3 regions of the Streptomyces sp. NPDC006463 genome follow, and region 2 is predicted to be linked to each of the others. Evidence: riboswitches for the same ligand, from Rfam matches in the RefSeq annotation. Region 2 holds a riboswitch; each other region holds the start of a gene.

Region 1 (9,616 bases), on a different contig from region 2:
TACGCAGTCCGCCTGACCTTCCACCTTCCCGGAGACGCGCCCGTGACCTGGGCGTTCGGCCGGGAGCTCCTCCTCGACGGCATCAACAAACCGTGCGGCGACGGCGATGTGCGCATCGCCCCGACCGATCCCGAGGACTTGTCCGATGTCCACATCCGCCTCCAGGTCGGCGGCGACCGGGCGTTGTTCCGCGCGAGCGCGGCGCCGCTCGTCGCGTTCCTCGACCGCACCGACCGGCTCGTTCCGCTCGGTCAGGAGCGCAACCTGGGTGACTTCGAGGAGTACCTTGACGAGGCGCTCGGCAAGATCCTGGCCGAATCGCGGCAGAACGAGCAGAACGCGGGCTGACGCGGGCTGACGCGCTGCCGCGCGCGCACTGACGCGCGGCGCCGGCCGCTCAGTTCTCCCGCAATCCCGCGACCACCTCTCAGCGCTTGCGGCGGCGGCCCCGGCCGCCGCGGGCCGGCCCCGAGGCCGTCCCGGCGACCGGGGTCCCCGGCCGGTCGGCCGACACGACCAGGGCTGCCAGCGCCGTCGTCACAGGAACCGAAGCCACGAGGCCGATCGAGCCCACGAGGGTCCGTACGATCTCCACCGCGACCAGCTCGCTGTTGGCCACCGACCCCATGCTGCTGTTCGCGATCGAGAACAGCAGGAGCAGGGGGAGTGCGGCACCCGCGTAGGCCAGTACGAGCGTGTTGACCACCGACGCGATGTGGTCGCGACCGATCCGGATGGCCGCCCGGTACAGGGCGCGCGACCCCATCGAGGGGTCGGCCTGGTGGAGTTCCCAGACAGCGGAGGTCTGGGTGACCGTCACATCGTCGAGCACGCCCAGCGATCCGATGATGATGCCCGCGAGCAGCAGACCGCTCATGTCGATGTCCGGGTAGAGCCCGTGGATCAGGCCCGTGTTGTCGTCGGTGTTGCCGCTGAGGAACGCCCAGTCGATGAAGACCGAGCCCAGCAGCCCGATCAGCAGCAGCGAGACGAGCGTGCCGAGGACGGCGACCGAGGTGCGGGCGGTCAGCCCGTGGCAGATGTACAGGGCGATGAGCATGATGGCGCTCGCCCCGATGACGGCGACGACCAGCGGGTTCGACCCCTGCAGGATGGCCGGGAGGATGAAGAGGGTCAGCACGCCGAAGCTGATGACCAGCGCGATCAGTGCGAACACCCCGCGCATCCGGCCGACCAGGACGACGGCGAGCGCGAAGATCCCGGCCAGCAGTGCCAGGGGGAACTTGCGGTTCACGTCGATGACCGAGTACTGGAGGTCCCGAGGGGCGTCCGGCGCGTACGCGACCACCACCTCCTGACCCTTCGCCAACTGCCGTGGCGCGCCCGGCTGGACGATCTCCACGAAGGTGCGGCCCTTGTCCGGTCCGGTGCCGACCTCGACGGTGGCCTTCTTGCACTCGCCGGTCTGCGCGGCCTGGGCCTCGCGGCCCTCTGGTGTCGACGTGTTGCCGGTGGGCGGCACCTGCGAGGCGTTCACCGATTTGCAGTCGACCTGTTCGAGCGTGACGACCGTGCCCTGCTGAGTCTGCCGGTCGAAACCGACACCGGTGCGCTCGTGGGCGGGGGCGCCGCCCGGCCAGAGCACGACCATGCCGGCGAAGACGGCGACGGCGAAGGGGATCAGCACGGCCGCGATGACCTTGCGCAGGTGCTTCGAGACGGGGGCTGCCGGACCGTGGCCGTGGCTGTGCCCGTGACCGTGCCCATGGCTGGGCTCGCGGGAGTGCGCGTGGTCAGCGTGGCCGGTGGGGTCCGTGGGCTCGGTGGGGGGCTGCGGCGAGGTCGTCACCAGCAGATCATCGCAAGAGATGCGGGGGCCCACTGTTCAGCACGCCATGGATGGCGCTAGCGTGGGGACACCTTTGCACAACGCGGGAGCTCGGAGCACCGGGCTGAGAGGACGCTGATCACCGTACGCGCATCACGGATGCGTACGGGAGGAGGCTGCGTCGACCGCCGAACCTGTTACCGGGTAATGCCGGCGTAGGGAGATAGGTCTCATGACCATTCAGGACGCACGCACGCCTGCCGTCAGCCAGGACGCCGACGGCCAGACCGAGCGCCAGCCGGGCTGGCACAAGGGGTACGTGGCGGGCTCCCGCCCCGACATCCGGGTGCCGGTCCGCCAGGTCCACCTCACCAACGGCAAGGACGTGACGCTCTACGACACGTCCGGTCCGTACACCGACCCCCAGATCGAGACGGACGTGCGCCGGGGTCTCGCGCCGCTGCGCGAGAACTGGATCATCGGCCGCGGGGACACCGAGGAGTACGCGGGACGTCCCGTGCGTCCCGAGGACGACGGCATCAAGCACACCTCGCCGCGGGGCGGGCTCAAGAACCTCGACGCCGTCTTCCCGGGCCGTCCCCGCCAGCCCCGCCGGGGCCGTGGCGGCGCCGCCGTCACGCAGCTCGCGTACGCCCGCCGGGGCGAGATCACCCCGGAGATGGAGTACGTCGCGATCCGCGAGAACGTCTCCCCCGAGGTCGTCCGCGAGGAGATCGCCGCAGGTCGCGCGGTGCTTCCGGCGAACGTGAACCACCCGGAGATCGAGCCGATGATCATCGGCAAGCGGTTCCTGGTGAAGGTCAACGCCAACATCGGCAACTCCGCCGTCACTTCCTCCATCGAGGAGGAGGTCGACAAGATGACCTGGGCGACCAAGTGGGGCGCCGACACGGTCATGGACCTCTCGACGGGCCGCAACATCCACACCACGCGCGAGTGGGTGCTGCGCAACTCCCCCGTCCCGATCGGCACCGTCCCGCTCTACCAGGCGTTGGAGAAGGTCGACGGCCGCGCCGAGGACCTGACCTGGGAGATCTACAAGGACACGGTCATCGAGCAGGCCGAGCAGGGCGTCGACTACATGACGGTGCACGCCGGCGTGCTGCTGCCGTACGTGCCGCTGACCGCCCGCCGCAAGACCGGCATCGTCTCCCGTGGCGGGTCGATCATGGCCGCGTGGTGCCTGGCGCACCACAAGGAGAACTTCCTCTACACGAACTTCGAGGAGCTCTGCGAGATCCTCGCCACGTACGACGTCACGTATTCGCTGGGTGACGGCCTGCGCCCCGGTTCCATCGCGGACGCCAACGACGCGGCGCAGTTCGCGGAGCTGAAGACGCTGGGCGAGCTGAACACGATCGCCAAGCGCCACAACGTGCAGACGATGATCGAGGGCCCGGGCCACGTCCCGATGCACAAGATCAAGGAGAACATCGACCTCCAGCAGGAGATCTGCGAGGAGGCGCCGTTCTACACGCTCGGCCCGCTGACCACGGACGTCGCGCCCGCGTACGACCACATCACCTCGGGCATCGGCGCCGCGATGATCGCCTGGTGGGGCACCGCGATGCTCTGCTACGTCACGCCCAAGGAGCACCTGGGCCTGCCGAACCGTGACGACGTGAAGACCGGCGTCATCACGTACAAGATCGCGGCGCACGCGGCGGACCTCGCCAAGGGCCACCCGGGCGCCCAGGAGTGGGACGACGCCCTGTCGGACGCGCGGTTCGAGTTCCGCTGGGAGGACCAGTTCAACCTGGCCCTCGACCCGGACACGGCCCGTGAGTTCCACGACGAGACGCTTCCCGCCGAGCCGGCCAAGACCGCTCACTTCTGCTCCATGTGCGGTCCGAAGTTCTGCTCGATGAAGATCTCGCAGGACATCCGCCGTGAGCACGGCGGCGACCTGAAGGCCGAGGAGATCCAGGCGGGCATGGCGGAGAAGTCCGCCGAGTTCGCGGCCTCGGGCAACCGCGTCTACCTGCCGCTGGCCGACTGAGCCGGTCGACAGGAGCCACGGAGCGGACCCGCGACCCTATGGGGGGAGTCGCGGGTCCGCCCGTTTTTTGCGTCGGAGTGCTCCCGCTCGCCACGGCCGTCATAGCGGCCGTTGGTGTCGCATCGCTGATCCGATAAGTGGACTCATCTGCGAGTTGTCCCGCCACTCGCGGCAGAGCTTCCCACGCTGACCGATGTGTGGCCGGAGAGCCCCGGCCACACATCGGTCGAGCGGTTTCGAGTAGGAGTGCTATGAGCCCCGAAAACAGGACCAGGTCAACGACGCTCGGACCACTGCCGAGAAGGAGCAGATGGCTGACGGGCGGCACCCTCGCATCGCTCGCCCTGGTCATGATGGGAGTCGCCAGCCCCGCCTTCGCCGTTGCTCAGAGCATTCAGGCGGCCGGGCGGGTGAACGCGGCGAGCTCCACCGGTGGAGACCAATGCAAGCCGAATGGGCATCACCACCGCCAGGACGAGGATCCGGACGACGACCCGAGGGCCGCGGGCATCGAGTCCGGGCCCGCCGGTGACGACAGGTGCGAACAGGGCAGGCGGGGCCCGACAGGGCCGACGGGCGCGAGGGGTGCGACGGGCGCCACGGGTGCTCCGGGTGTGGACGGTGCGACGGGCGCGACGGGCGCGACGGGCGCGAGGGGTGCGAGGGGCGCGACGGGCGCGACGGGTGCTCCGGGTGCGGACGGTGCGGATGGCGTGGACGGTGCCACGGGTGCGACCGGTGCCACGGGTGCGACGGGTGCGACGGGCGGTACGGGTGCTCCGGGTGCCGACGGCGCGGATGGCGTGGACGGTGCGACCGGTGCCACGGGTGCCACGGGTGCGACGGGTGCCACGGGTGCGACGGGTGCTCCGGGTGCCGACGGCGCGGATGGCGTGGACGGTGCGACCGGTGCCACGGGTGCCACGGGTGCGACGGGTGCGACGGGTGCGACGGGTGCTCCGGGTGCCGACGGCGCGGACGGCGCGGATGGCGTGGACGGTGCGACCGGTGCCACGGGTGCCACGGGTGCGACGGGTGCCACGGGTGCGACGGGTGCGACGGGTGCGACGGGTGCTCCGGGTGCCGACGGTGCGGACGGCGCGGATGGCGTGGACGGTGCGACGGGTGCGACCGGTGCGACGGGTGCGACGGGTGCTCCGGGTGCCGACGGTGCGGACGGCGCGGATGGCGTGGACGGTGCGACGGGTGCGACCGGTGCCACGGGTGCCACGGGTGCCACGGGCAGTACGGGTGCCACAGGTACTACCGGTGCGACCGGCGCCACGGGTACCGGGCCCTGCGACGACATCGACAGCTCCGCGCCTTCGAACACCGTGTCGTTCAGTGCCGCTCTCACGAACGGCATCGCCTACGTCGGCCGCGCGGCCACGGCCGGAGGTGTGCCTGTTTGGCAGGACCTGACGAACGCGGACAACCCGGGATTCCCCTTCGGCAAGGCCTGCGGCATCTCGATCATCGAGCAGGGCAGCAACTCGTACGTAAAGGTCGTGACGACGGACGGGAAGGTCTACCAGACACACGGTGACACCAACGGCACCAGCTTCACCTGGGACGAGGGGTGGACCGAACTGACCCCCGCCCCGACGCCCGGAACCCTCCGGGGCAAGGAATTCAAGGGAGACCTGATGCGCAGAGCATCCCGGGGCCACCTCCCCTAGAGCAGCCGCTGCGGCCGGCCGACGCGACGGCCCAGCGCAACGACTGGAGGGCGCCGCTCCACGGCCTGTCGGCCCGGGCGACGCCCTCCGGTCGCGTGCTGCGTGGAGCGGCGGTCAGGCGACCACCTGATACTGCGGGTCCAGCTTGCGGCGCGCGAACGCGAGGTTCTCGGTGACCCGGTCACGCTGGGAGTCCGGGAGGCGGCCGTCCTGGAGGAGGCGCTCGCAGCAGTCCAGCGACTCCTGGTACTCGCCGACCCAGTAGGCGGCCACGGCGAGTTCGTCGAGCGCGCGCCATTCGTGCCAGTCGAACTCGACGAACAGGATGTCGTCCGGGCGGGGGATCCGGACCGCCTGCCGGGCGAACATGTACGCCAGCGGCCAGCGGCTTTCGAGCCGGCAGATGCGGGCGAGGCTGCCGATCGCTTCGGCGCGCGTGGGGCGGCTCTCGTGTGCGCGAAGGAAGCGGTCCATCACCTCGGCCGACGGCTTCTTGAGGTTCGCCGCGATCCGTGCCGCGTACAGCTGGGCACAGAAGGCTTCCTCGGCGAAGCCGCCCATCGCCGCCCGGCGGTCGTAGACGGCGAGGGATTTCTCCGGTTCTCCCGCGTCGCGCCAGCTCTGGGCCAGGTAGAACGCGTACCGGGCATTTCCGGGTTCCTCGATCAGCCCTTGTTCGAGTACCGCCGCGTCGCGCAGGTACTTCTCCCGTTCGCCCAAGTCCCTGAGGCGTGCCCCGCCTCCGACGATGAGGATATTGGCGCCTTCGAGCACGCCGCTGCTGTGCCGGAGTTCGCAATCGAGGTACTCGTGGAGTACGCCGACGTATTTCCACGGCAAGCGGGTGGAGACCAGAGCGGGCCTCCAGTGGATGACGGGCTCGTGGTGCACCGCGATGCGGTACGCGTCGAACGTGAGGTCCGGCATGCGAAAGCCGGGCTGTACCTGCATCACGTCGTCGGCGTCGATGAACAGCAGGTAGTCCGCGCTGGAGCGTGCGAGGTCGATCGCCTCGCTGCGGCTTTCGCCGAATCCCTTCCACGGCCGTTCGTGCAGGACACCGGGGAGATCGCTGAGGAATTCCCGGATGATGTCCTGGGTGCCGTCCGTCGAGCCCGTGTCCACGATCACCCATGTATCGATCAAAGGGCGCACCGATTCGAGACAGCGCCGGATCACCGGTGCCTCATTCTTGACGATCATGTTCAGGCAGACTGTTGCTCTCAAGGATTCCATCCCCTGTGGTGATGAAAACGACCGTGAGGCGACGGTAGGGCACGGTTCGTCCGTGCCTGGGCGCGTCGCGTCCGCCACCGCCCAAAAGACTCCATTGGGCTCGTACCGCTGGTCCGATAAGTTGACTTATCCGCGAGGCGTTCCACCGCTTGCGACCGCGATACCCACGATGACCGAGGTGGCCCGAGACGGCCCATCGCACATCGTTCGATCCGGTTTCGAGAAGGAGCGGCGTATATGAGCCCCGAGAACAGGACCAGGTCACACCTTGGTCCGCTGCCCCGGCGGAGCAGTTGGCTGACTGGAGGCACGCTCGCATCACTCGCCCTGGTGATGACGGGGATTTCCAGCCCCGCGTTCGCCACGGGGCAGGCCATCCAGGCAGCCGCGACAGTCCGCGCGGCGACCCCGGCAGGCGGCGACCACTGCGAGTCGAAGAAGCACGATTACGATCCGAGAGCGGCAACCCCCGTCGGCCCGCGCGGTGGAGGCGGCGACGACGAGTGCAAGCAGGGTCCGACGGGCCCGACGGGTCCCAGGGGTCCGCAGGGCCCGACCGGAGCTACCGGTGCTACGGGTGCCACTGGTGCGACCGGCGCGACAGGTGCCACCGGAGCCACCGGCGCGTCCCAGTGCGTCGACATCGACTCCGTCCGTGACAGCAACGCACGGGAGTTCAAGGCGGTGCTCCCCGGCGACGGCAATGCGTACGCGGGCATCCGCGGGCTTCAGCCGACCCCGGGTCTGTGGACCTGGTACGACCTCACCCTCAACCCGGAGGGCGATTACCCGGACGACGCCTGCGCGATCTCCATCAGCCATCAGGCCAACCAGCTGCTGGTCGAGGTGGTGACGACGGACGGCGTGATCTCGGAGACCACCTGCGCCGTCGTCCCCGGAAACAACACCCTCACATGCAACGGGGTGTGGGCGGAGGCAGAACCCCAGCCCGACGAGGGTGACCCGGACCTCGCCCGCCGGGCGGCCAATGCGCCGCCGATCCGGCCGATGAACCCCAACTACCTTCCGAAGGCACTGAAGTAGGGGAAGCAGAGGAAGGGAAGCGGGGCGCGAGGCCGGGAGGCCGGGAGGCCTACTCCGGCTCGTGCTCCGGGCCGCCGAAGTCCGGGCCGGTGAAGTCCGGAGGCGTGTAGCCCGGCCGGGGACCCTGTGACGGCGATCCCGGACTGGTGAAGTCGGGCCGGGTGTATCCCAGGTTGGGGATGCGCCCGGCCCCTGGCGTGCGGGGCGCCGGATATTCCGGCCGCGAACTCGGATCGGCCAGGGCGTCCCGCAGGAACGGCATGATCCCGCGCTCCAGCAGCGCGTTCCGCCAGGCCTCCCGGGCCTGTGCGACCTCGTCGGGTATCGCCTCCGCCTCGTCCGCGGCGACCTCGGTCGCGCTGTTGCGCAGCGCGGTCACCAGCAGGCCGATCACGGCGAAGATCAGGGCGGTGGCGGTGAGCACCCCGAAGAACGAACCCGCCGTCAGCATGGTCTCGGCGAAGGCCGGTTCGGGCTCGATCATCTTCAGGATGTAGCCCACGAGCAAGAAGATCAGCATGGCGGTGCCCGCCAGAACGGGTGCGAGGACCGCGATCACGGCGCCGAGGCCCGCGCCGCCCTGTCCGCCGTCCTCCTCGTCCAGGGTCCCGGGAGCGGAGAGGGCCTCGTCGCGTCGTTCCTCGCGGAGCTTCACGTAGTAGTCGTACTCTGCGGCGGCCGCAGCCGTCAGCAGTGCGCCGGCCCCCAGGGCCATGGTGCGCAGTTGTTCGGCGTTCAGGCGTTCGCCGAGGGTGGCGAGCTCGGGCCGTTCGTGTGCGGTGCGCAGCGCCTCGTCGAGGAGCCGATCGAACTCGGGCCGGTCTTCGGTCAGCAGGTGCGGAGCGCTGGTCATGTGCATCCCCCGATGCTCCGTGGAGGCCGGTTTGCCCGCGTAGACCCGGGCGCCGGCACAAACGGAGGAGAGCCTGCTACGGATAGAGCGATGGTAGAGGGACCACACCGCAGGTTGACAGGGGCTTTCCGGAAATACCCCCCTGATGACAATCCTCAGTCGCGCAGAGGCAGTTGCACGACCAGCAGTTTGCCCGCCATCGTGACCCCGCCGTCCATGGCGATGGCGAGCCCGTCCGCGTACACGTGGGGGCCGTCCACCGCCTCCGGGCCGCGCGCCTCGTCGCCGTCCTCGGTGCCCACTTCGCCGAGGAGGTACGGGATGGGGCTGTGCCCGTGCACGACGCGGCTGCCGCCGTACGTGCCGAGCAGTTCGCGTACGGCCACCGGGCCGGTCTCCTCGTCGCGGAAGGCGAACCGCTTGGTGAACTTGCGGAAGAGGTCCCAGGTGATGTCGGCGTCGCCCCGGTTGAGGAGCTCGTGGATGGTGTCGTTGACGTCCTCGATGGAGTCGCCGTAGTCCAGGTAGGCCGTGGTGTCGGAGTGCAGCAGCAGGTGGTCCTCTTCCAGGACGGCCGCGTCCAGGCGGGACATCCACTGCAGGTGCACGTCCTGCAGGCGCTCCATGTCGGTGCGTTGACCGCCGTTGAGCAGCCAGGCGGCCTGGAAGGTGGCCGTGCCGGCGCCGGAGGAGACGGGGGTGTCGCCGAACCGCTTGGCGCCGATGAGCAGCAGCTCGTGGTTGCCCATGAGGGCCTTGCAGTAGCCGCCGGCTGCCGCGGCCTCGGCGGACAGCCGCATGACGAGGTCGATGACGCCGATGCCGTCGGGGCCGCGGTCGGTGAAGTCGCCGAGGAACCAGAGCCGGGCGTTGCCCGCGGACCAGCGACGCTCGCTGTCGATCAGGCCCTGGGCGTGGAGTTCGGTGACGAGCTCGTCGAGGTACCCGTGGACGTCGCCGACCACGTAGAGCGGGCCGGGACCGGCGGCCGCGGT
Region 2 (9,616 bases):
GCCTGCTGGCGCGGGCCATCAACACCCTGCCCGAGCGGGAGAAGACGGTGGTCACCCTCTACTACTACGAGGGGCTCACGCTGGCCGAGATCGGCAACGTGCTGGGCGTCACCGAGAGCCGCGTCAGCCAGATCCACACCAAGTCGGTGCTGCAACTGCGGGCGAAGCTCGCGGATGTGGGGCGGTGAGCTTGCGGTACCTCCGTAGAGTGGAGGGGTGCCCAGGATTCGAGCGGCCTCCGTGGCCGAGCACCGGTCGATGCAGCGCGGCGCCCTCTTGGACGCCGCACGCTCCCTGTTGTCCGAAGGCGGGACGGAAGCGCTGACCTTCCCCGCCCTCGCGGAGCGGACCGGGCTCGCCCGGTCCTCCGTGTACGAGTACTTCCGCTCCCGCGCGGCCGTGGTCGAAGAGCTGTGCGCGGTGGACTTCCCCGTCTGGGCCGCCGAGATCGAGGCCGCGATGGAGCAGGCCGAGTCGCCCGAGGCCAAGATCGAGGCCTATGTGCGGAGCCAGCTGGGGCTGGTCGGCGACCGGCGGCACCGCGCGGTCGTGGCGATCTCCGCGAGCGAGCTGGACGCCGGGGCGCGGGAGAAGATCCGCGCGGCCCACGGGGGTCTGGTGGCGATGATCGTCGAGGCGCTGAGCTCTTCGGGGCAGGCGGAGCCGAGGCTGGCCGCGATACTGCTGCAAGGGGTCGTGGATGCCGCCGTCCGGCGGATCGAACTCGGAGCCGCCGAGGATCCGGACGTCGTGACGGAGACGGCCGTCGCCATGGCCCTGCGGGGCGTGCGGGGCTGAGGCCCCGCTTGTCTCCGCCCTTACCCCCTCACTCCCTCCCGCGTCTCTCACCCCCCGCCGGGGTCCGGCAGCAGGCGGGGCGTCGGGCGGGGGAGCAGGGTGAGCGGGTTCAGGTACGCCTCGCCCGCCAGCAGGCCCCAGTGCAGGCACGGGGCCGGACAGTGGGAGCCCTCCGTCAGGACCGCCACCACCTGGCCCGCCGTGACCTGCTCGCCCTCCGAGACCAGCGGGCGGACCGGCTCGTACGTCGTGCGCAGTCCGTTCGGCAGGGCGATCGAGAGGACCCCGCGGCCGGCGACCGGGCCCGCGTGGTGGACCCGGCCGGCGGCGACCGCGCGGACCTCGGCGCCCACCGGCGCGGCCAGGTCCACCCCACGGTGGCCGGCGGCGTACGGGGTCGGGGGCGGGTCCCACCAGCGGGCCACCGAGAGCGGCGCGGGCAGCGGCCGGACCCCGACAGCGGGGCCGACGGCCGCCTGGACCAGGGTCAACAGCAGGCTGAGCAGCAGTGTCGTCATGACCTGAAGGGTCCCGGGCCCGGCCGTCGCGCGCGCCGCCCTGTGGACGGACCGGCGGATGTGGACAACGGCGTCACCCGGCATACCGCCGGGTCCCGTACACTTCTTGTGGCGATCCGGGTCACCGGGTCGACTTCGCACGCCCCAGCACCGAGCCGAAACGGCCAGGTGACAGCGTCTCTCGGTCCCCGATGGGGGCAGGGCGCGGCGGGGCGTCAGGAACCAAACCGAGAAACCAAGGAGATGGCCATGGCCGTCGTCACGATGCGGGAGCTGCTGGAAAGCGGCGTCCACTTCGGTCACCAGACCCGCCGTTGGAACCCGAAGATGAAGCGCTTCATCTTCACGGAGCGCAACGGCATCTACATCATCGACCTGCTGCAGTCGCTGTCGTACATCGACCGCGCCTACGAGTTCGTGAAGGAGACCGTCGCGCACGGTGGCTCCATCATGTTCGTCGGTACCAAGAAGCAGGCCCAGGAGGCCATCGCCGAGCAGGCGACGCGCGTTGGTATGCCGTACGTCAACCAGCGGTGGCTGGGTGGCATGCTCACCAACTTCTCCACCGTCTACAAGCGCCTCCAGCGTCTGAAGGAGCTTGAGGCGATCGACTTCGAGGACGTCGCCGCCTCGGGTCTCACCAAGAAGGAGCTCCTGGTCCTCTCCCGCGAGAAGACCAAGCTGGAGAAGACCCTCGGTGGTATCCGCGAGATGTCGAAGGTCCCCAGCGCCGTCTGGATCGTCGACACCAAGAAGGAGCACATCGCCGTCGGTGAGGCGCGCAAGCTCCACATCCCGGTCGTCGCGATCCTCGACACCAACTGTGACCCCGACGAGGTCGACTACAAGATCCCGGGCAACGACGACGCGATCCGCTCCGTCACCCTGCTCACCCGCGTGATCGCCGACGCCGTCGCCGAGGGCCTCATCGCCCGCTCCGGCGCTGCGACCGGCGACTCGAAGCCGGGCGAGAAGGCCGCCGCCGAGCCGCTCGCCGAGTGGGAGCGCGACCTGCTCGAGGGCGACAAGAAGGCCGACGACGCCGAGGCCGCTCCGGCCGAGGCTGCCGCCGAGACCCCGGCCGCCGAGGCCCCCGCCGCCGAGGCTGCCCCGGCCGCCGACGCCGAGCAGGCCTGACCCACTGAGAGCGCCCGGCGTTCAGACGCCGGGCACTCACAGCACGGACGATGACGGCGGGGGAGCCGCGCGCACGGCGCGGCGCCTCCGCCGTTCACCCGTAGATCTACGACTTCGAGAGAGAATCACAGACTCATGGCGAACTACACCGCCGCTGACGTCAAGAAGCTCCGCGAGCTCACCGGCGCCGGCATGCTGGACTGCAAGAACGCGCTGGTCGAGGCTGACGGCGACGTCGAGAAGGCCCAGGAGGCCCTCCGCATCAAGGGTCAGAAGGGCGTCGCCAAGCGCGAGGGCCGTTCTGCCGAGAACGGTGCCGTCGTCTCCCTGATCGCCGACGACAACACCTCCGGTGTCCTCGTCGAGCTGAAGTGCGAGACGGACTTCGTCGCCAAGGGCGAGAAGTTCCTGGCCGTCGCCAACCAGCTGGCCGCGCACGTCGCCGCCACCTCCCCGGCCGACATCGAGGCGCTGCTCGCCTCCGAGATCGAGCCCGGCAAGACCGTCACGGCCTTCGTGGACGAGGCGAACGCCAACCTCGGCGAGAAGATCGTCCTGGACCGCTTCGCGCAGTTCTCCGGCGCCTACGTCGCGTCGTACATGCACCGCACGATGCCCGACCTGCCGTTCCAGATCGGTGTCCTTGTCGAGCTCGACAAGGAGAACGCCGAGGTCGCCCGCGGCATCGCGCAGCACATCGCGGCGTTCGCCCCGCAGTGGCTCTCCAAGGAAGACGTCCCGGCCGAGAAGGTCGAGTCCGAGCGTCGCATCGCCGAAGAGGTCACCCGCGCGGAGGGCAAGCCCGAGGCCGCCCTGCCGAAGATCGTCGAGGGTCGCATCAACGGCTTCTTCAAGGACGCCACCCTGCTGGGCCAGGCGTACGCGCTGGACAACAAGAAGTCCGTCCAGAAGGTCCTGGACGAGGCCGGTGTCACCCTGAAGCGCTTCAGCCGCATCAAGGTCGGCATCTGAGTCCGTCCGTACGCGAACGGACACCGGACCCCGGTAGGGTCTGAGGCAGTCGTCCGCGCTTGCGCGAGGCGACCGCAGATCTGACGAGGAGGCCATTGCCGCAGAGGGAACCGCGAGGACCCACCGGCAATGGCCTTCTTCGTATGTGCACGAGGAGATCTCCATGAATCAGGGCGTGGACCCCCACACCGCTTCCGACGACAAGAGCGACCAGGACAAGAAGGGCCGCCGCTTCATGCTGAAGCTGTCGGGCGAAGCCTTCTCGGGTGGCAGAGGACTGGGCGTCGACCCCGACGTCGTCCACGCCATCGCGCGCGAGATCGCCGCGGTGGTCCGTGACGGCGCGGAGATCGCCGTCGTGATCGGCGGCGGAAACTTCTTCCGCGGCGCCGAACTCCAGCAGCGCGGCATGGACCGGGCCCGGTCCGACTACATGGGCATGCTCGGCACGGTCATGAACTGCCTCGCCCTCCAGGACTTCCTGGAGAAGGAGGGCATCGACTCCCGCGTGCAGACCGCCATCACCATGGGCCAGGTCGCGGAGCCGTACATCCCGCTGCGCGCCGTGCGGCACCTGGAGAAGGGCCGCGTCGTCATCTTCGGCGCCGGCATGGGCATGCCGTACTTCTCCACCGACACCACGGCCGCCCAGCGCGCCCTGGAGATCGACGCCGAGGCCCTGCTCATGGGCAAGAACGGTGTCGACGGGGTCTACGACTCCGACCCGAAGAAGAACCCCGACGCGGTGAAGTTCGACGCGCTGGAGTACGGAGAGGTCCTCTCCCGCGACCTCAAGGTCGCGGACGCGACCGCCATCACGCTGTGCCGTGACAACAAGCTGCCGATCCTCGTCTTCGAGCTGCTCGCCGAGGGCAATATCGCGCGCGCCGTCAAGGGTGAGAAGATCGGCACGCTCGTCAGCGACCAGGGAACCCGGGCCTGAGCAGTCCGCTGCCGGACCGAGCCCGGACCGGACCCGCCCGCCCCGCCCGCCTGAACCATCCATTCAAGACATGCAGGAGCACGTGGTGACCGAAGAGATCCTCCTCGAGGCCGAGGAGAAGATGGAAAAGGCCGTCGTCGTCGCCAAGGAAGACTTCGCCGCGATTCGCACCGGTCGTGCGCACCCGGCGATGTTCAACAAGATCGTGGCGGAGTACTACGGCGCCATCACGCCCATCAACCAGCTCGCGTCCTTCTCGGTGCCCGAGCCGCGCATGGCGATCGTGACCCCGTTCGACAAGAGCGCCCTGCGCAACATCGAGCAGGCCATCCGCGACTCCGACCTCGGTGTCAACCCGAGCAACGACGGCAGCATCATCCGGGTGACCTTCCCCGAGCTGACGCAGGACCGCCGCAAGGAGTACATCAAGGTCGCGCGCACCAAGGCCGAGGACTCCAAGATCTCCCTGCGCGCCGTCCGCCGCAAGGCGAAGGACGCCCTTGACAAGCTCGTCAAGGACAAGGAGGCCGGCGAGGACGAGGTGCGCCGCGCCGAGAAGGAGCTCGACGACACCACCGCGAAGTACGTCGCGCAGGTGGACGAGCTGCTCAAGCACAAGGAAGCCGAGCTCCTCGAAGTCTGATGAACGACTCTTCCTGGCAGCCGGAGCCAGTTCCGGCGGGTCCCGCATACGATGCGCAAGTGGGCCCGCACACTCGGCCCATGCCCATCGTGCCCGATGCCGCCGGCCGTGACTTCGACGACCGGGAAGCACGCGATCGGGGGGCCGTCTTGGACGGCGGCCTCCTCTTCCGCGCCGAGACGCCGCCGCAGGAGCCCATGCCCAGCCCCCCGCCCCCGCATGCCCCGCAGCCGCAGGACGCCTCGCCACCGCCGCCGAAGAAGCGCGCGGGGCGGGACCTGCGTGCCGCCATAGGGGTCGGCGTCGGCCTCGGCGCGGTCATCTTCGCCTCGCTGCTGATCGTCAAGGCGGTCTTCGTCGGCGTCGTCGTCGTTGCCGTCGTCGTGGGCCTGTGGGAGCTCACCTCCCGGCTGCAGGAGAAGAAGGGCATCAAGGCCCCGCTCGTCCCGCTCGCCGTCGGCGGGGCGGCCATGGTCATCGCCGGATACGTCCGCGGCGCCGAGGGCGCCTGGGTGGCCATGGCCCTGACCGTGCTGGCGGTCCTGGTCTGGCGGATGACCGAGCCGCCCGAGGACTACCTCAAGGACGTCACGGCGGGTGCCTTCGCGGCGTTCTACGTGCCCTTCCTGGCCACCTTCGTCGCGATGCTGCTCACCGCCGACGACGGGCCGCAGCGGGTGATCACCTTCCTGCTCCTGACGGTGGTCAGCGACACCGGGGCCTACGCGGTCGGCTGGCGCTTCGGCAAGACCAAGCTCGCGCCGCGCATCAGCCCCGGAAAGACCCGCGAGGGCCTGTTCGGCGCGGTGGCCTTCGCGATGGCCGCCGGCGCGCTGTGCATGGAGTTCCTGATCGACGGCGGTTCTTGGTGGCAGGGCCTGCTGCTGGGCCTGGCGGTCGCCGTCAGCGCCACACTGGGCGACCTCGGCGAGTCGATGATCAAGCGGGACCTGGGCATCAAGGACATGGGCACCCTGCTGCCGGGACACGGCGGCATCATGGACCGGCTCGACTCGCTGCTGCCGACCGCTCCGGTGGTCTGGCTGCTGCTGGCCGCGTTCGTCGGTACGGGCTGACCTGCCCAAAGGCGTCGTAACACGCCGGGCGGTTACTCTTGGAAGGCGCGCTGCTTCTGCGGCGCGCCTTTCGTCTTACAAGGAGTACCTGCCATGGCCCGCCCTGTTCCGGGAGAGCTCACCTTCGTCGCCCCGCGCGGAGCCAAGAAGCCGCCCCGGCACCTCGCCGACCTCACTCCCGAGGAGCGCCGTGAGGCGGTGGCCGCGATCGGCGAGAAGCCGTTCCGGGCCAAGCAGCTCTCCCAGCACTACTTCGCGCGCTACGCGCACGACCCGGCCGAGTGGACCGACATCCCCGCGGGCTCCCGCGAGAAGCTGCAGCAGGAGCTCCTCCCGGACCTGATGAACGTCATCCGGCACATCAGCTGCGACAACGACACCACCCGCAAGACCCTGTGGAAGCTGCACGACGGCACGCTCGTCGAGTCCGTGCTCATGCGCTACCCCGACCGGGTCACGATGTGCATCTCCTCGCAGGCCGGATGCGGCATGAACTGCCCGTTCTGTGCCACCGGCCAGGCGGGTCTGGACCGCAACCTGTCCACCGCCGAGATCGTGCACCAGATCGTCGACGGCATGCGCGCGCTGCGCGACGGTGAGGTCCCCGGTGGCCCGGCGCGGCTGTCGAACATCGTCTTCATGGGCATGGGCGAGCCGCTGGCCAACTACAACCGCGTGGTCGGAGCCATCCGCCGCCTCACCGACCCGGAGCCCGACGGCCTGGGCCTCTCCCAGCGCGGCATCACCGTCTCCACCGTCGGCCTGGTCCCGGCCATGCTGCGCTTCGCCGACGAGGGCTTCAAGTGCCGCCTCGCCGTCTCGCTGCACGCGCCCGACGACGAGCTGCGCGACACCCTGGTCCCCGTGAACACCCGCTGGAACGTCCGCGAGGTCCTCGATGCGGCCTGGGAGTACGCGGAGAAGTCCGGCCGCCGGATCTCCATCGAGTACGCCCTGATCCGCGACATCAACGACCAGGCCTGGCGCGGTGACCTGCTGGGCAAGCTGCTCAAGGGCAAGCGTGTCCACGTCAATCTGATCCCGCTGAACCCGACGCCCGGCTCCAAGTGGACCGCCTCGCGGCCCGAGGACGAGAAGGCCTTCGTGGATGCCATCGCCCGGCACGGCGTCCCCGTGACCGTACGGGACACCCGCGGTCAGGAGATCGACGGCGCATGCGGTCAGCTGGCCGCTTCGGAGCGCTAGCTTCCGGTTCTGGCCGGTCACAATCGGCCACGGGGTACCCTGTGGCCGAACCAATTTCATATTCCGACAGGGGAGCGCCACAGCGCTGAGAGTGCGGTATCCGTCATCCGCAGACCCTCTGAACCTCGCCCCGGTCATTCGGGGTAGGAAGTTCGGTCACCACTCAAGCTGTTGCGCCCTGCCCGGCGTCCGCTCGCGAAGAGCGCCGGGCAGGGCCGCGTCTTCTCCTGGACATCCCAGGAGGAATTCACCAGTGAGCACCACCAAGAAGCTGGCGGGCGCAGCGCTCGCGGCCGCGCTGGGCGTCGCCACGCTCAGCGCCTGCGGCAGCGATGCCAAGGACAAGTCCGCGGGTTCGAGCGACGCCCCGAAGTCCAAGACCGTCACGCTCGTCTCCCACGACTCCTTCAACGTGACCGACACGGTCCTCAAGGAGTTCGAGCAGCAGAGCGGCTACACCGTCAAGGTGCTGAAGTCGGGGGACGCGGGCGCGGCGCTCAACCAGGAGATCCTCACCAAGGGCTCCCCGCGCGGCGACGTCTTCTTCGGCGTCGACAACACCCTGCTCTCGCGCGCCCTCGACAACGGGATCTTCACGCCGTACGAGGCCAAGGGCCTGGCCGGGGTGAAGTCCGAGTACGTGCTCGACAAGGAGCACCGGGTCACGCCGATCGACTCCGGCGACATCTGCGTCAACTACGACAGGGCTTACTTCGCGGACAAGAAGCTCGCCCCGCCGCAGACGCTGGACGACCTGGTCAAGCCGGAGTACAAGAACCTGCTGGTCACCGAGAACGCGGCGACCTCCTCACCCGGTCTCGGCTTCCTGCTCGCCTCCGTCGGCAAGTACGGCGAAGAGGGCTGGAAGGACTACTGGAGCAAGCTCAAGGCCAACGGCGTCGAGGTCGTCGACGGCTGGGAGCAGGCCTACAACGAGCGCTTCTCGGGCTCCGCGGGCGGCAAGAAGGCCAAGGGCGACCGTCCGCTGGTGGTCTCCTACGCCTCCAGCCCGCCGGTCGAGGTGCTGTACGGCGAGCCGCAGCCGGCCGAGGCCCCGACGGGCGTCTCCACCGGCACCTGCTTCCGCCAGATCGAGTTCGCGGGTCTGTTGAAGGGTGCGAAGAACGAGGAGGGCGGCAAGGCCCTCGTGGACTTCCTGATCAGCAAGAAGTTCCAGGAGGACATGCCCCTCCAGATGTTCGTGAACCCGGTGACGAAGGACGCTTCCCTGCCGGAGCTGTTCACGAAGCACGGTGTGGTGATCGAGAAGCCCGAGAGCGTCGCTCCCGAGACCATCGCCAAGAACCGTGATCAGTGGGTCAAGGCATGGACCTCGCTCGTCGTGAAGTAGGCGGTATCAAGGAGTCGGGTGCGGCGCCGGGGGGCGCCGCGCCGGGCCCCGGCCCTCGTGAAGGCCGGCGGGCGATCGCGGTGCGACTCGCCCTGATGGCCGTACCCCTGGTCTTCTTCGGGCTGTTCTTCGCCTATCCCGTCGCCGCGATCGTCGGGCGCGGGCTCAAGACCGACGACGGCTGGCAGTTCGGCCGGATCGGCGAGGTGCTCGCCCGGCCCGACATCGCCGACGTGCTGTGGTTCACCACCTGGCAGGCGCTCGCCTCCACCGTGCTCACGCTGGTGATCGCCCTCCCCGCGGCGTACGTCTTCGCGCGCCTCGACTTCCCCGGCAAGGAGCTGCTGCGGGCGGTGGTGACGGTCCCCTTCGTGCTGCCGACCGTGGTGGTCGGTACCGCCTTCCTCGCGCTGGTCGGCCGGGGCGGGCTGCTGGACGAGCTGTGGGGCGTCCGGCTGGACACCACCGTGTGGGCGATCCTGCTCGCGCACGTCTTCTTCAACTACGCCGTCGTCGTACGGACGGTCGGCGGGCTCTGGGCGCAGCTGGACCCGCGCCAGGAGGAGGCCGCCCGCGTGCTGGGCGCCGGACGGTTCGCCGCCTGGCGGCTGGTGACGCTGCCGGCGCTGGCCCCGGCGGTGGCGGCAGCCTCGCTGATGGTGTTCCTGTTCACCTTCAGCTCCTTCGGCGTCGTGCAGATCCTGGGCGGACCCTCGTACTCCACCCTGGAGGTGGAGGTCTACCGCCAGACCGCGCAGCTCCTGGACCTGTCCACGGCCGCCGTGCTGACGATGGTGCAGTTCGCGGCGATCGGCGGGGTCCTCGCCGTGCACGCCCGGACGGTGCGCCGGCGGGAGACCGCGCTGCGGCTCGTGGACCCGGCGCGTACGGCCCACCGGCCGCGCGGCTGGGCGCAGGGCGCCCTGCTGGGCGGCGTGCTGCTGACGGTCGCGCTGCTGATCGTGCTGCCGC
Region 3 (9,616 bases), on a different contig from region 2:
GTGCGCGACGAGTTCGTCGAGACCGACGGGGAGCCCCGGGACGGTGGCCGACGGCGGCGGCACGTCCTCGTGGAGGTGCTGGAAGAGCACCTGGGCGGGGGTGCCGCCGGTGTGGGGCTTGGACCCGGTGAGCATCTCGTAGAGGACGACCCCGCAGGCGTAGACGTCCACGCGTGTGTCGGTGACGCCGTTCTCGATCTGCTCCGGGGCCAGGTAGGAGACGGTGCCGAGGACGGACCCGGTGGTGTTGGTGACCGAGTCCACTGACCGGACCAGCCCGAAGTCGGCGACCTTGACCCGGCCGTCGTCGCCGATCAGGACGTTCTCGGGCTTCATGTCGCGGTGCACGAAGCCGGCCCGGTGGGCGGCGCCGAGGGCGGCGAGCACGGGCTCCAGGATGTCGAGGGCGGCCCTGGGCTGGAGGGCGCCGCGCTCGCGGAGCACGTCGCGCAGGGTGCAGCCGGAGACGTACTCCATGGCGAGGTAGACGTACGGCCCGTCCGTGCCCTGGTCGAAGACGGCGACGACATTGGGGTGGGCGAGCCGGGCCACGGACTTCGCCTCCCGGATGAACCGGTCGACGAAGGCGGCGTCCGCCGCGAGGGCCGGGTGCATCACCTTCAGGGCCAGGACGCGGTCGAGGCGGGTGTCGACGGCCCGGTAGACCGTGGCCATGCCGCCGGCCGCGATACGGGCGTCTATGCGGTAGCGGCCGTCGAGCACGCGCCCGACGAGGGGGTCATCCAGGGTCGTATCCACGCCGCGATTCTACGAGCCGGTGTGCTGCCCCAGCCCTGGGTGGGTCGGCTTGCAGCGCAGCTGTGACGTGACCGGCGGGGGGGGGGGGGGGGGCCCCGGGCCCGGCGGGGGGGGGCGCCCCCCGCCCAGCGGCGGCGCCCGCCGCCCCAGGCGCAACACCAACCCCGCGGCAGGGGGGGGGGGGGGGGGCGCGGGGGGGGGGGGGGGGGGGGGGGGGGGGGGGGGGGGGGGGGGGGGGGGGGGGGGGGCGCGCGGGGGGGGGGGGGCCCCCCCCCCCCCCCCGGGTCCGGGGCGGAGCCCCAGGGGCGCCGCAGGTCAGAACGCCGGGCGTTCCGGGTCGAGGGTGGCGCGGCCCTCCGCAGGAGACGAGGCGTGCGCGAAGCGGCGCTGCGGGATGCGCCCCGCACGGTGCGCGAGGCGGCCCGCCGACACGGCGTCCCGCATGGCGGCGGCCATCAGCACGGGCTCCTGCGCCCGCGTCACCGCGGACGCGAGCATCACCGCCGCGCAGCCGAGCTCCATCGCCAGGGCGACGTCGGACGCGGTACCGGCACCCGCGTCCAGGATGACGGGGACGGACGCCCGCTCCGCGATCAGTTCGAAGTTGTGCGGATTGCGGATCCCCATGCCCGACCCGATCGGGGACCCGAGCGGCATGATCGCCGCACAGCCCACGTCCTCCAGCTTCCGGGCGAGCACCGGATCGTCGTTCGTGTACGGGAGGACCGTGAAGCCCTCGTCCACGAGGGTCTCGGCGGCGTCCAGCAGCTCGACGCCGTCGGGCAGGAGGGTCCGCTCGTCCGCGACCACCTCCAGCTTGATCCAGTCGGTGCCCAGTGCCTCCCGGGCGAGCCGGGCCGTCAGCACGGCCTCGCCCGCCGTGAAGCAGCCCGCGGTGTTCGGCAGGACCGCGATGTCCAGCTTCGCCAGCACGGACAGGACCGAGCCCTGGACCGTCGGGTCCAGGCGGCGCATGGCCACCGTGGTGAGTTCGGTGCCGGACGCGACCAGGGCCCGTTCCAGGACGTCCAGGCTCGGGGCGCCGCCCGTACCCATGATCAGGCGGGAGGAGAAACCGCGGCCGCCCAGTGTGAAGAGGTCGTCAGCCATGCCCCTCAGCCTCCCTGGACCGCGGTGAGGATCTCGACCCGGTCGCCCTCGCCCACCGGCGTGAGCGGCCACTGCCCGCGCGGGACCACGGTCTCGTTGAGCGCGGCGGCGACTCCGGCGGGGGCCGTGGTCAGGGTGGCGACCACCGCGTCGAGCGTGGTGCCGGCCGCGACCTCGCGCGGCTCGCCGTTGACGGAGATGGTCATGCGTGCGACTCCTGACGTGCGGCGGAGAACCGGCGGGGGGTGAAGGGGCGTGCGATCGGCGGCAGTTCGCCGGTGGTCAGCAGCTGCGCCATCACGTCGCCGGTGAGCGGGGTCAGCAGCACCCCGTTGCGGTAGTGCCCGGTGGCCAGGTGCAGGCCCGGGAGGTCGGTCGGGCCGAGCATCGGGGCGTTGTCGGGGGAGCCCGGCCGCAGCCCCGCGCGGGTCTCGACGAGCGGGAGTTCGGTGATGCCGGGCACCAGTTCGTGGGCGTCGCGCAGGAGTTCGTAGACCCCGCCCGCGGTGACCGTGGTGTCCCAGCCGAGCTCCTCGCTGGTGGCGCCGACGACGAGCTCGCCGTTCTCGCGCGGGACCAGGTAGACGTGGCTGCCGCGCACGACCGCCCGTACGGTCCGCGACAGGAACGGCGCGTAGGCGGCGGGCACCGCGAGGCGCAGCACCTGACCCTTCACCGGCCGTACGGGGGCCACCAGCTCCGGCGGTACGCCGGCCAGCCGGCCGCTCAGCGAGCCCGCCGCCAGCACCACCTGGTCCGCGCGCAGCTCCGTACCGTCGTCGAGCAGCGCCCCGGCCGCCCGGTCGGCGGTGACCAGCAGCTGCTCCGCCGCCGCCCGGTGGACGGTCACGCCGGCCCCCCCGCAGGCGGCCAGCAGGGCGGCCGCGAGCCGCCGCGGGTCGACCTGGTGATCACCGTCCACCCGCAGACCGCCCCGGACGCCCGGAGCCAGCATCGGCTCCAGCCGGCGGCAGTCGCGGCCGGTGAGCCACTCCGACTCCAGGCCGCACCGGCGCTGCAGGGCGTGCAGCTCCCGCAGGTGGAGGCGGTCGTCGGCGTCGAGGGCGACGGCGAGCGTGCCGCAGGCGCGGTAGCCGATGTCCAGGCCGCCGCTCGCGTCGGCGAGCTCGGCGGCGAACTCCGGATAGCGGGCGGCGGAGGCGAGACCCAGGCCCAGCAGGGCCTCCTCGCCGTAGTGCAGCTCGGTGACGGGCGCGAGCATCCCGGCCGCGACCTGGGCGGCGCCGCCGCCGGGGGCCGGGTCGGCCAGTACGGTGCGCAGGCCCCGCCGGGCCGCCCGCCAAGCGGTGACGAGTCCGATGATCCCGCCCCCGATGACGAGGACGTCGGACCCCTTGCGGGACGTCCGAGATGGTCGGGACGTTCGAGATGAGTGCATGGGCGTCCAGCCCCTCCCTTCGCCGGCATGACCCGGATCAGGTTCGTACGGTCGGAGGCCGGCCAGCCTCCCTCTCAGCCCGGTGCGTCCGGACTCCCGCGATAGGTACGGTGGCCAGACTAACCCCGGTGCGGACAGCCGGTAAGGCGACACCTATTCCTGGCGGCCCGTCAGGTGATTAGGGTGGCCGGGTGAGTGAGCAGACGGAGCAGAACCCGAGCGGCGTCGTGATCGTGGGCGCCGGAATGGCCGGCGTGCAGACCGCGGTCGCCCTGCGCGAGCAGGGCTTCACCGGAGCCGTGACCCTGCTGGGCGCCGAGCCCCACCAGCCCTACGACCGGCCTCCGCTGTCCAAGGCGGTGCTGCTCGGCAAGGCCGAGGACTCCGCCTTCGACGTGGACTTCGAGGGGCTCGGCATCGAGCTCAGGCTCGGCACGGAGGTCACCGGGCTGCGGGCCGCCGAGCGCGAGCTGGACACCGAGGCGGGACCGGTCCCGTACGAGGTCCTCGTGCTGGCCACAGGCGCGCAGCCGCTGACCCTGCCCGGGACGGAGGGGGTCCCCGGCGTGCACCTGCTGCGCACGCTGGACGACGCGGCGCGGCTGCGCCCGGTCCTGGCCGAGGCGCCCCGGGCGGTGGTCGTCGGCGCGGGCTGGATCGGCGCGGAGTTCGCCACCGCGGCCCGTGAGGCGGGCTGCGAGGTGACCGTGGTCGAGGCTGCGGACCGGGTCCTGGCGGGGGCGCTGCCGTCGGAGGTGGCCGCCCCGATGGCCCGCTGGTACGAGGAGGCCGGCGCCGGGCTGATCACCGGCGTGAAGGTCGCCGGGATCGAGGAGGGCCGGGTGCTGCTCGCGGACGGGCGCACCCTTCCGGCGGGCGCGGTCGTGGTGGGCATCGGAGCCCGCCCCGCCACCGGATGGCTGGCCGGGAGCGGCGTGGTCCTCGGCCCCGACGGCTCGGTCACCGCCGACGCGTACCTGCGCACCTCCGTGCCCGGGGTGTACGCGGTCGGCGACTGCGCCTCCTTCCCGTCGGCCCGCTACGGGACGCGGCTGCTCGTGCACCACTGGGACAACGCGCTCCAGGGCCCGCGGACGGTCGCGGCGAACATCCTGGCCGGGGAACCCGCCCAGGTCTACGACCCGGTGCCGTACTTCTGGTCGGAGCAGTTCGGGCGCTTCGTCCAGTACGCCGGCCACCACGGCACGGCCGACACCCTGCTCTGGCGCGGCGACCCGGCCGACCCCACCTGGTCGGTGTGCTGGCTGCGCGAGGGCGTCCTGGTCGCGGTGCTGGCCGTGGGCCGCCCCCGCGACCTGGCGCAGGGCCGCAGGCTCATCGAGACGGGGGCCGCGGTGGACCCGGCCAAGGTCCGCGATCCGGCGGTCGCCCTGAAGTCGACCCCCGTGTAGCCGGGCCGGACCACGGACGGGCCGCTCCGGTACCGGGTGTCAGCCCGAGATGGCAGGCTTGTACCCGTGACCGAGATTGACGCAAAGATCGATGCCCTTGTCCCCTCGTGGCTGTACCTCCCCGACATCGCGGAGATGCTCGACATCGAGGTGACCCGGGTCCGCCAGATGGTCAAGGAAGGGCAGCTGATCGCCGTACGCCGGGGCGAGAACCGCGCCCTGCAGGTGCCGGCCCCCTTCATCGACGGCGACAAGGTCGTCAAGGGCCTGGTCGGTCTGCTGACCGTCCTGCGCGACGACCGCTTCACCGAGGAGGAGATCCTTGAGTGGCTCTTCACCGAGGATCCGACCCTGCCCGGCACCCCCGTGCAGGCGCTGAGCGAGAATCGCGGCACGGAGGTGAAGCGCCGCGCTCAGGCGCTCGCCCTCTGACCTGATCCGCATCCGCTCCACCGCGGTGTACGGGCCCCGCGGGGTCCGTACACCGCATCCATCCCGGGGGGTACACCCATGCAGCTTTCCGACGCCCGGCTCTACCTCTGCACGGACGCCCGGAAGCGCCAGGGCGACCTCCCCGAGTTCCTGGACGCCGTGCTGTCCGGCGGCGTGGACATCGTCCAGCTCCGCGACAAGGGCATGGAGGCCGGGGAGGAACTCGAACACCTGCAGGTCTTCGCCGAGGCCGCACGGCGCCACGGCAAGCTCCTCGCCGTGAACGACCGGGCCGACGTCGCGCACGCCATCGGCTCCGACGTCCTGCACCTCGGCCAGGGCGACATCCCCGTCCCCGCGGCCCGCGCCATCCTCGGCGACCAGGTGCTCATCGGCCGCTCCTGCCACGCCGAGGCCGAGGTCGACGCGGCCGTCGCCGAGCCCGGCGTGGACTACTTCTGCACCGGCCCCTGCTGGCCCACCCCCACCAAGCCCGGCCGCTTCGCCCCCGGCCTCGGACTCGTCCGGTACGCGGCCTCCCTGGAGCAGGACCGGCCCTGGTTCGCCATCGGCGGCATCGACAGCGCGAATCTGGACGAGGTGCTGGACGCCGGGGCCACCCGCGTCGTGGTCGTCCGCGCCCTCACCGAGGCCGCCGACCCGGGTGCGGCCGCCGCGGACCTCGCCAAGCGCGTCCGGGCCCGCCTCGGCTAGAAGGACCAGAGCGCCCGGGCCGGGTCTGTCGGACTGTCCAAAAACGTGTCCAAAAGGCGGACAGTGCTTCGGTGTCCGGCGGGCCCCGTCTAACCTGCCCGTATGGCCTCTGGTACCGCTTCCACCTGGTCGGATCGTGCGCACACGGTCCGCGACCTCCTCGCGTCCGGGAGCTCGTACTCCTTCGAGTTCTGGGCCCCGAAGACCGAGAAGGGCGAACGCAACCTCTGGAACGCGCTGCGCCGGGTGGAAGCCGTGTCCCCGAGCTTCGTCTCCGTGACCTACGGAGCCGGCGGCTCGACCCGCGGCGGCACCGTCCGGGCCACCGAGCAGATCGCCTCGGACACCACGCTGACCCCCGTCGCCCACCTCACCGCCGTGGACCACTCGGTGGCCGAGCTGCGCAACGTCATCGGGCAGTTCGCCGACGCGGGCATCCGGAACATGCTCGTCGTGCGCGGAGACCCGCCGGGCGACCCGATGGGCGACTGGGTGCCGCACCCCGAGGGCGTGCACTACGCCGCCGACCTGGTCCGGCTGGTCAAGGAGTCCGGCGACTTCTGCGTCGGCGTCGCGGCCTTCCCGGAGATGCACCCGCGTTCGACGGAATGGGACACGGACATCCGGCACTTCGTGGACAAGTGCCGCGCGGGCGCCGACTACGCGATCACCCAGATGTTCTTCCACCCGGAGAATTATCTGCGGCTGCGCGACAGCGTCGAGAAGGCGGGCTGCGAGACCCCGATCATCCCCGAGGTCATGCCTGTTGTGGGCATCAAGCAGCTCGACCGACTGCCCCAACTCAGCAACGCGGTCTTCCCCGAGGCTGTGAAAGAGCGCATGCTCGCCGTCAAGGACGACCCGGCCGCTGTACGCTCCATTGGCATCGAGTTCGCCACGGAGTTCTGCGCGCGGCTGCTGTCCGAGGGTGTCCCAGGGCTGCACTTCATCACGCTGAACAATTCCACGGCGACTCTCGAGATCTACGAGAATCTGGGCCTGCACCAGCGGGCCTGACCGGCTGGCCCCCGTCTCCCACGCGGTCGGCCGTACCGAGAGGGGCCATGCATGGGTATGACGGTCCTCTACATCGCGTTCGGCTTCGTCGCGCTGTGGCTGCTTGCCGAGGTCCTGATGCAGAACAAGGCCCGGCTCCGCTGGCGCCTGCTCGCCTTCGCCGGCTTCCTCGGCGTGGTCGCCGGGGTGCTCCTGCCGTCGGTGCCTGTCATCGGCGCCGGCGCGGCCGCGTTCGCCCTGGGCCAGACCCTGGTGACGTTGTCCTTCCGCAAGGGCTTCGTGGCCGGCTGGGCGCTGCGCCGCGGCGGGGAACCCGTACGGCAGTCGCGGCGGCGCCGGTCCGGCGGTCCGCGTCCGGAACCGGCGCTCGAAGTCACCGCGCTGGAGTACGAGGACGCCGACGGGGCCGCGCAGGAGCGGCAGTTCCCGGCCGAGGCCGAGGCCGACGAGGTCTACAGCCCGCAGCCGATGCCCGAGGACACCGGCTCCTACGGCATACAGAGCTTCGCGCCCGCCCCCGGCGCGGACCAGAACGCGGGCTTCGCCTCGCCGTTCACCACGGCCGAGCAGGACGCCCACCAGTACGCGGCGTACTACGACCAGCAGAACCAGGGCGGCGGCGGGTACGACTACTCCGCCGGCTATCCGACGGGCGATCAGCAGCAGGTCTACGCCGCCTACTCGGACCCGTACATCGGCACCGGCGGCGGTGTCGGACCGCCCCCCGCCTACGACTACTCGGCCTACACCCAGTACCCCGACTACGGGCAGCAGCAGTACGCCATGGACACCCCGCCCGGCGGGGTCTGGGTCCCGCAGCAGCGGGCCACCGACGGGGCCGCCCAGCCGTATCCGGCGGAGGAGCAGGTCGCGCAGCCGCAGCCGCAGCAGTACCCGTACCCCCAGCAGGGCGAGTACGAGCAGTACCGCTACTGAGCGGGCGGGCGGGTCACCGGGAGCCGCGGAACTCCGCGCCCTCCACGATCAGCCCGGCCACCAGGGCCCCGGTCATCCCGGCGTGCGCCAGCCCGCCGCCCGGGTGCGCCCAGCCGCCCGCCAGGTACAGCCCCGGCACGGCCGTGGTGTTGGCGGGGTACAGCAGCCGGCCCCCGGCCCCCGCGAGCGCGGGCGGGGGCACCGCGCCGCCCACCGCGCCGGTCGCCGCCTCGACGTCGGCCGGGGTGCGCGCCTCGTGCCACAGCAGCCGCTCCCGCAGCCCCGGTACGGCCTTCCCGGCGAGCTCCAGCAGCTCCTCGGGCTCCTGGGGCCCCGAGCTCCCGGGCCCGCGGACGGCGCTGACCGTGACGGCCTCGTGGTCCGCGTCGGGGCGGGTGGTGGGGTCGTCGGGGCGCAGGACGGTGACGACCGGGCCCGAGGAGTGCACCAGGGTGCGGTGGACGGCATGTGCGGGGCGGGCGCCGCGCAGCGCGAGGAAGAGCGTGAGCCGGCTGGGCAGGCCCTCCCCGCGGGCGGGAACCGCCTCCGGCGGCCACGGCAGGGAGGCGGCCGGCAGCAGCCGCGGGTCGATCCCGCAGACGACGGAGTCGGCGGCCACCTCAGTGCCGTCGGCCAGCAGCAGACCGGCGGCCCGGCCCTGCGGCGCGAGGACCTCCCGGACCTCCGCCCCGAAGACGAACTCCACCTTCCGTTCCCGGCAGCGCTCGTGGACGGCGGTTGCCAGCGCCCGCATCCCGCCGCGGACGTACCAGCTGCCGAAGGTCTGCTCCATGTACGGCAGCACGGCGGCCGATCCGGGGGCCCGGGCGGGGTCGATCCCGTACGCGCCCACCAGGCCGGTCAGCAGCTCGCCGAGGCCGCCGCCCAACTCGCGGTCGGCCACCTCGGCGAGGGTGGGCGGGCGGCGGCGGAGCAGGCCGCTGCGCCGCAGGGCCGGATACGGGTCGCCGCCCAGCGTCTGCCGGGCACCGTCGCGCAGGGGCTCCTCCAGCAGCGGGCGGCGGGTGGCGTCCCAGGCGTCCCGGGCGCGGCCCAGCACGGCGTTCCAGCGTTCGCCCGCGCCCTGGCCGAAGGCCTGGTCGAGGGCGGCGGCGACACCGCCGTGCGAGGCGCCGGGGAGGGTGACGTCGACGTCGTGACGGGGGAGGACGTGCCGGACGGCGGGGTCGGCCTGGACCATGTCGACGCAGGTCTCCAGGGGCCGCTTGCCGGTCTTCACGAAGAGGTCGCGGTAGACGGCGGGCAGGTGCAGCAGGCCCGGCCCGGTGTCGAAGGCGAAGCCGTCGCGCTCGTACCGGCCGACCGCGCCCCCGTACGTCGCCGCGCGCTCGTACACCGTCACCTGGTGCCCTGCCACGGCCAGCCGGGCCGCCGTCGCCATCGCGCCCATCCCGGCGCCGATCACCGCAATTCGTGCCATGCGGGTGAGCCTACCGAGGCCGCGGGCGGCGGTCGGCGGGGTGGTCGCCGGGGGACGGGCGGGGTGGCGGGGCGGGTGGTCAGCGGGGTGGCGCTCCGGTGGCCTCGCGGGCCTCGGTGGCCAGCCGCTTCTCCTCGCGGCGCTGGGCACGGCGGCGCAGGAAACGGCGGATCCGGGTCCAGAGGAAGATCAGTATGGCCAGCCCGGCGGCCAGCAGGACGGCTGCGATGACCGCCGCGGCCACGGGGTGGAACATCGCGAAGGTTATGATCGCGGCCACTCCGAGGTCCTCGGCCATGCTCATCGCGACGTTGCTGAGCGGCTCGGGCGAGGTGTTGATCGCCATCCGGGTGCCGGCCTTGACGAAATGACTGGCCAGCGCGGTGGAGCCGCCGA

The links. Region 2 has a riboswitch for thiamine pyrophosphate ahead of ACFYOB_RS26225 (thiamine ABC transporter substrate binding subunit). Riboswitches for the same ligand answer to the same signal wherever they lie in the genome.
Region 1: another riboswitch for thiamine pyrophosphate. It lies ahead of thiC (phosphomethylpyrimidine synthase ThiC); the one in region 2 lies ahead of ACFYOB_RS26225 (thiamine ABC transporter substrate binding subunit).
Region 3: another riboswitch for thiamine pyrophosphate. It lies ahead of thiO (glycine oxidase ThiO); the one in region 2 lies ahead of ACFYOB_RS26225 (thiamine ABC transporter substrate binding subunit).

Annotation. Positions count from the first base shown of each region.
Region 1 is NZ_JBIAHP010000005.1:169,914-179,529, reverse strand. It holds gene ACFYOB_RS11770 (SsgA family sporulation/cell division regulator) at 1-348, shown strand, start outside; gene ACFYOB_RS11765 (YibE/F family protein) at 428-1,843, opposite strand; TPP riboswitch at 1,883-2,028, shown strand; gene thiC (phosphomethylpyrimidine synthase ThiC) at 2,022-3,809, shown strand; gene ACFYOB_RS11755 (hypothetical protein) at 4,523-5,488, shown strand; gene ACFYOB_RS11750 (glycosyltransferase) at 5,603-6,802, opposite strand; gene ACFYOB_RS11745 (hypothetical protein) at 7,058-7,768, shown strand; gene ACFYOB_RS11740 (hypothetical protein) at 7,818-8,627, opposite strand; gene ACFYOB_RS11735 (metallophosphoesterase) at 8,777-9,616, opposite strand, start outside.
Region 2 is NZ_JBIAHP010000015.1:90,332-99,947, reverse strand. It holds gene whiG (RNA polymerase sigma factor WhiG) at 1-188, shown strand, start outside; gene ACFYOB_RS26265 (TetR/AcrR family transcriptional regulator) at 241-798, shown strand; gene ACFYOB_RS26260 (M23 family metallopeptidase) at 846-1,316, opposite strand; gene rpsB (30S ribosomal protein S2) at 1,566-2,453, shown strand; gene tsf (translation elongation factor Ts) at 2,589-3,425, shown strand; gene pyrH (UMP kinase) at 3,589-4,368, shown strand; gene frr (ribosome recycling factor) at 4,454-5,011, shown strand; gene ACFYOB_RS26235 (phosphatidate cytidylyltransferase) at 5,011-6,087, shown strand; gene rlmN (23S rRNA (adenine(2503)-C(2))-methyltransferase RlmN) at 6,181-7,293, shown strand; TPP riboswitch at 7,352-7,461, shown strand; gene ACFYOB_RS26225 (thiamine ABC transporter substrate binding subunit) at 7,547-8,644, shown strand; gene ACFYOB_RS26220 (ABC transporter permease) at 8,740-9,616, shown strand, end outside.
Region 3 is NZ_JBIAHP010000002.1:335,079-344,694, reverse strand. It holds gene pknB (Stk1 family PASTA domain-containing Ser/Thr kinase) at 1-759, opposite strand, end outside; gene ACFYOB_RS05360 (thiazole synthase) at 1,075-1,869, opposite strand; gene thiS (sulfur carrier protein ThiS) at 1,875-2,075, opposite strand; gene thiO (glycine oxidase ThiO) at 2,072-3,268, opposite strand; TPP riboswitch at 3,266-3,378, opposite strand; gene ACFYOB_RS05345 (NAD(P)/FAD-dependent oxidoreductase) at 3,460-4,680, shown strand; gene ACFYOB_RS05340 (Rv2175c family DNA-binding protein) at 4,747-5,112, shown strand; gene thiE (thiamine phosphate synthase) at 5,191-5,826, shown strand; gene metF (methylenetetrahydrofolate reductase [NAD(P)H]) at 5,929-6,843, shown strand; gene ACFYOB_RS05325 (hypothetical protein) at 6,895-7,779, shown strand; gene ACFYOB_RS05320 (phytoene desaturase family protein) at 7,793-9,220, opposite strand; gene ACFYOB_RS05315 (DUF4126 domain-containing protein) at 9,300-9,616, opposite strand, start outside.